2 regions of the Brevibacillus sp. AY1 genome follow, and region 2 is predicted to be linked to the other one. Evidence: riboswitches for the same ligand, from Rfam matches in the RefSeq annotation. Region 2 holds a riboswitch; the other holds the start of a gene.
The links. Region 2 has a riboswitch for cyclic di-AMP ahead of JZI27_RS23200 (Na-translocating system protein MpsC family protein). Riboswitches for the same ligand answer to the same signal wherever they lie in the genome.

Region 1: it holds a riboswitch for cyclic di-AMP, as region 2 does, so the genes downstream of both, JZI27_RS24175 (TrkH family potassium uptake protein) here and JZI27_RS23200 (Na-translocating system protein MpsC family protein) in region 2, are expected to answer to the same signal.

Annotation. Positions count from the first base shown of each region.
Region 1 is NZ_JAFLPN010000071.1:171-3,295, forward strand. Features, by position in the region: gene JZI27_RS24165 (adenine nucleotide alpha hydrolase family protein) at 1-176, shown strand, start outside; gene JZI27_RS24170 (CBS domain-containing protein) at 203-649, shown strand; cyclic di-AMP (ydaO/yuaA leader) riboswitch at 1,159-1,300, shown strand; gene JZI27_RS24175 (TrkH family potassium uptake protein) at 1,508-2,845, shown strand; gene JZI27_RS24180 (potassium channel family protein) at 2,869-3,125, shown strand, end outside.
Region 2 is NZ_JAFLPN010000057.1:7,116-10,240, reverse strand. Features, by position in the region: gene kdpA (potassium-transporting ATPase subunit KdpA) at 1-63, opposite strand, end outside; gene JZI27_RS25135 (potassium-transporting ATPase subunit F) at 90-167, opposite strand; gene JZI27_RS23205 (hypothetical protein) at 347-724, opposite strand; cyclic di-AMP (ydaO/yuaA leader) riboswitch at 1,102-1,242, opposite strand; cyclic di-AMP (ydaO/yuaA leader) riboswitch at 1,446-1,585, shown strand; cyclic di-AMP (ydaO/yuaA leader) riboswitch at 1,631-1,770, shown strand; gene JZI27_RS23200 (Na-translocating system protein MpsC family protein) at 1,912-2,295, shown strand; gene JZI27_RS23195 (hypothetical protein) at 2,490-2,813, opposite strand.

The DNA of each region.
Region 1 (3,125 bases), on a different contig from region 2:
AGTTAAATAAGAAAAATGCAACGCAAGTCATTGTTGGTCAATCTGCGCGAACTAGAATTAAAGAAACATTGAAGGGCTCAATTGTAGAAAAATTACTTCGGTTAGTCCGCCGTTTAGATGTTCTTGTTGTAGCTGATCAAAAACCTACTACCGATGGTAAAAATAATATAGATTAGTTAGTTAATTAAAAGGGATGAGAAAGATGAACGTAGCTTTTTTTATCATACCGAAACATGAAGTGGCATTCGTGTATGATTATTTTACGATGAGGCAAGCATTAGAAAAAATGGAATTTCACCGTTACTCAGCCATACCGATTCTAACAAAAGTAGGAGAGTATGTAGGTACGCTAAATGAAGGTGACTTACTTTGGAAATTAAAACATACTTCTGGATTAGATTTTAGCAAAACCGAGGATATTCCCCTCAAAGAGGTACCGCTACAAAGAGATGTTAAACCCATCAGTATTCGTACCGATATCGAAAAAATATATAATCTAGCAATTGATCAGAACTTTATTCCGATTATTGACGATTCTGAGATATTTATCGGAATTATTAGAAGAAGGGAGTTAATTGAATATATGTATAAAAAGTTAATAGACAAGTCTAATGAAGATAAAAAGAACTACTGTGAAGTTAATCTTTAGTATGAATGAATCATAGTTGTCTACATGAAAATATTTTGAGGGGAAAGGTGTATGTTGATTGATTGTCTAATGAGAGGTATAGGGTTATTCCATTATTGAACTTGGTTAATTTGGCCGTTTATGTTTGTTTTTTCATTGGTTTATTCTATTTCATCTTAAGTAAAATAAGATAAAGCATCAATAAAACCTGTATAGTTGCTTCAGTATCACATTTAATAATTCTGGCTGGAATAACTGGGCCCTTAATGTATGGTTAATTCTGCTTTTAGACACTGGTTGATAGTACTTTATGTATTAAATTAGGGCGTTGATCCAACATGAACTGCACTCTAATTGTTAGATTTGTATATTTAACAATTGGGGTGCAGTTCAAATTATTGTTTTGAATTTATCAATATATGTCTATTGTTAATATTTACTATAATGTAAAAACGAGAGATTACTATTTATCATTTATTTTTATAAGTTTACAAATGTAATATGAAGGAGTAAAATAACTCCGTATTGAGAAAAACATAATGCCTAATCTCATTTTTTTGAGAACGGAGGACCCAATTTTTTGGGGTTAATTCTGCAATTGTAGAAAGGATGATATACTCTTTCGCCATCCTAACCCGTCAGCTAACTTCGTCGGCTAAAGCGAGGGAGGTCATAATAGAGACCGCCTTATTCGAGTATTGTTTTTGTTGTTAAAAACAAAATAAATGCTTGTTTAAATCGGTCTTTTTACATTGAAAAAACAAGTTCATAATTTCATTTTAGAATAAGAAGAAGAATCGAGGGAAAAACATATTTAGTTTAATCATTGGACATGTATATAGATAAATATACTTTTTACTCAATTCTAAGGAGAGAGTTATGAAAAATTTTAAAGAGGGTCTTAATCCATCGAAAGTACTTGTAATTGGCTTCGCCAGTTTAATCCTAATAGGAGCTTTTTTATTAACTCTACCCGTAGCAACAGAGGATGGTAAAGGACTTCCATTCTTAGATGCATTATTCACCGCTACTTCTGCTACATGCGTTACAGGTCTAGTGGTTGTAGATACGGGTGATACATTTTCGATGTTTGGTGAATTAGTGATTTTATCACTTATCCAAATTGGTGGTTTAGGATTTATGACGTTCGCAACCTTTTTATTCACTTTATTAGGTAAAAAAATCTCTTTAAAAGAAAGGATTGTACTAAAAGAAGCTTTTAATGCTACTTCGACTGCTGATATCGTGAAATTAGTAAAAAGAATATTAATTTTTACTGTTATAGCGGAAAGTATCGGTGGGATTATTTTATCTATTAGATTTTCATTTGATATGCCGATGGGTAAAGCGATTTATTTTGGTTTCTTCCATTCAATTTCAAATTTTAATAATGCAGGCTTTGATTTGATGGGGGAATTTAGAAGTCTTACTGATTACGTTGATGATCCGTTCGTAGTATTAACTGTTTGCTCTCTAATTATTTTGGGTGGCTTAGGTTTTGTTGTCATACACGAACTTTATGAATATCGGGAAACACGTACAATTTCACTGCATACAAAAGTTGTATTGACTACAACGCTAATGCTTATAGTTGGAGCATCCATTTTAATTTTCCTATTTGAGTATGGAAATGATAAAACATTAGGACCGTTGTCTTCAACAGGAAAAGCTCTTGGTGCCTTGTTCCATAGTGTAACGCCAAGAACGGCTGGATCTAATACATTACCAATTGCAGATTTGTCTCATGCAACATTATTTCTAACGATTTTCCTAATGTTTATCGGTGGAGGTTCAGGATCGACTGCTGGAGGTATTAAGGTAACTACTTTTGCTGTTCTAATGGCAACTGCCTTATCCCAACTGAAAGGAAAAGAAGATGTGGTTTTATTTAAACGACGTATTGTCTTAGCGAGTATACTAAAGGCACTGACTGTTGCAATGTGTGGCATTATGATTGTGATCATTGTCACCTTTATCCTGAGTATTACTGAACAAGGTCATGATTTTATTATGTACCTGTTTGAAGCAACTTCAGCATTTGGTACTGTCGGACTTTCAATGGGGTTAACACCAGAGCTATCTCCAATTGGACGGATTCTTATTATTTTGACCATGTTCGTAGGAAGATTAGGTCCATTAACACTTGGATTTGCTATTTCGAAACGACGTAAAAAAGAAGCTTTCCATCATCCAAAAGGAAATATAATGATTGGTTAATTAATAAAGGGAAGGGATATAAAATGGCGATAAAACAATATGCTGTTATTGGTTTAGGAAGATTTGGAACTAGCATTGCACGAAGATTACATGAAGCTGGGCAAGAAGTATTAGGAATTGATATAAATGAAGAAAGCGTAGAAGATGCGGAACGTTACGTAACCCATGCAGTGGTTGCTGATTCTACTGAAGAAAAGGCACTTACTTCGCTAGGGATAAATAACTTTGATTGTGTAATTGTAGCGATTGGAGACGATATTCAATCGAGTATATTAACTGT
Region 2 (3,125 bases):
ACCCATTGGTATGGCAATAATTAGTGCAAGAATCAAAACCAATGCTATTTGTAAAAAATCCATTTCTTTTCCTCCATGTAAAATGAAATTTAATATCTTTCAGGATGAATAAGTGCATCAGTTAAATAAATAGCAATTCCAATCGAAAGGATTAGTAAAATGATCATTACTCTTCTCCTTTCTCTTCAATTACTTCGTTACAAAATTTAGCAAATCCAAAAAACAATCCAAATGATAAAATAATTAAGCCAATAGATATTAAATCCATATAAATCTCCCTTTCTTAAATGACATATTAGTAGTGTGGTTATTCTAAATCTGATTCTTGAAAATCACCTCCTTAAATTTAAACAACACGGTGCAACCAACGGTAAGAATCCTCACCAGGTTTAGTAATCATGACAATTTTTGCTCCTAGTATTTTATAAATTGGAATATATCTGCTGTTATGAGTGACAACAATAATCATTCTGGTTCTTATTTCAGAAAAGAATAAGGTTAATTCAAACCCTTCATTTAAAGAATCTGCGATGATATAAACTTCCTCATATTGCATGAATTGATCAATCAAATCTGCTAAGTTTACAATGTTTGTTTTTCTGTTTTGTATTTGTGTTAAAAAAGATTGGTTAAATGACTTAACTACCATTGAATCCTCATGCTCGATCAGTGAAACGATTGGCGTGTATAAGCTTTCACTACATACAATTAACTTTTTCTCCATTTTTATTTCCTCCTTAATAGATAGAACTGGCTCGCCGATAAAGATTGCTATTTCCTTGAATGCAAGTAAAACAAAAAAGACCAATGATTACTCTTTCTCCGTCATGTAACCGTACAAAAAACATCCAAATCACAATAGTGAAAATAAATTCACATATTTTGATGAATGAATGATTTGCAACAGCAAAACATTTGAATGGAGAAAAAGTATTCATTGGTCTACTTAGCGCCTAGCAAGCCTTAAAGCCCTCTCTGCGTTCTGTCTTCCACGAAACTTTTTCAATTATAGGCATAATAAAAAAGACCTACGTATCAATCAAGCTGCTTTTTTGCATGAACCCATACAAAAATAGCCCCTTGAAATAAGGTGGTCTTTGTGACCTCCTTCGCTTTAGCCGACGAAGTTAGCTGACGGGTAGGATGGCGAAAGAGTTTCTCATCCCTTCTACAATTGTAGAATTAACCCCAAAAGATTGGTTCCTCCGTTCCTGAGTTCTCAGGATTAAGCCGATATACAATTGGTTTATGTTTGAAATCTTAATTTAAACTTCAAATATTGTAAATAGTAATTAAGAACTATTTATAATAATTAAAATTTTATATTTCTCATTTTAAGTAGTTTATTTAACATTATTTCTCTTAAATACATAGTGCATAGAAATTTTTGATCAAACAGATACCCTTTACAACGATTTTTTCTAGTAGTATGATATATTCGATTTTAACCTCAAGCGCTTAATTCGATTTTGAAGCGGGGGAACCACTTTAACTATTGTACTTGGGGTGAATCCTTTTACAAGGTAGGGTGACTCTAACCACCCAAATCCGACAGCTAACCCCGTAAGCGTTGTTGGAGAGAGTAGGTGAATTTATTTTTCTAGTTATTATTTAAAACTTTATTAATTCATAGAAAATACCGCTGAATTCATATTTGAAGCGGGGGAACCACTTTAACTATTATACTTGGGGTGAATCCTTTCACAAGGTAGGGTGACTCTAATCATCCGAATCCGACAGCTAACCCCGTAAGCGTTGTTGGAGAAAGGCCATTTTCCATGTTTTTTGTAGAAAAATACTTGTTTAAAATGACCACTTTAACAGCTTCTTTTTGATGAATTTAGGCCCTATTAAAGGTAACTTTGGATTTAATATTGAGCATTTAAATCTTACATCTACAATGGAGGCTTTATGTTTAATTTAAAAAAGAATCTAGAAGCTGATATTAATTCAGCATTTATAAAGTTTCAACGTGATTTAATCGGAAAAGGACCTCAAGAAGCTAAAACATATATTATTAATGACATGTTAATCACGCGTTTTAAAGGAGTTCTTACAGTCGAAGAAAAACACCTTATCCGCAATAAAACTGGTAGAAAACTTGTTAAACAAATGAGAACATTACTTCGTGAGCTTTATAGTGAGGAACATGAAAAAATTGTTGAAGAATATACTGGATGTAAGGTTCTTTCCTCCCACTCTGATATAAGTACCAAAACTGGAGAAAGAATCGAGGTTTTTATTTTGGATAAAGATTTAGAACAAACTCTATTGAAAAAATTAGAAAAGTTATAAGTCTTAACTAATTTAGTACTGAAAAATTCAACAAGAACATACTAACATTAGTAGTACAGATCAAAGCTGTGGTTTGTGCTACTATTTTTTTATATAAAAGTGAAGGAAGGTCAAACAGCCTTAGGGGTAAAATAAGAGTGCGAATTAAAACACGACCAACTTCACACCTTTCAATAAAGTGAAAAAAGTAAGGTCTAATCCTTACTTTTTTCTTTAAATGCTAATTGATTTGTATTCTCCTTGATTCTATCTATGAGAGCCAAATCATAAATATATTCTGGTAACATGGCTGATAAATACTTTAAGGTTAAACCTATAGTTGTAAATACTTTTAGATGCATTACCTGCTGTGTGTTAGGAGCTAAATCTTTTTCAATTAGCACATAGTATAAAGAATCAGATGGGTTGTTTCCCATCCAACTGTAAATCTGTTCCTTAGCAATTACTATATTATAATCACCAAAGAAGGAATAAACCAGATTATCTTCCAGAAGTACTCGTCCTGTATAATTGTCCATAAATATCATCCTTTCTGTAGTAAATTATTGTTTCTACTTACATCTTAAATTTGGAATTATGAATTCCTTGTTTTTCAAGCAAAATAATTTTATCCCTTTGAAATTAACTTTTGAATAGCATTGTATGTTTCGTTAATGACTTTTTGTTTAATAAAGTATTCAGGAATAATTGAGAAGAGAAATTTCATTAGTGCAGAAGAAGATCCAAAATTTCTCGCTAAAATTTCCCTTTGCTCACCTTTTATAAATTCATTATGAATAATAACTACATAGTTATTTTTTTGCTTCTTTGCTGTCTCACTTTAACTTCAG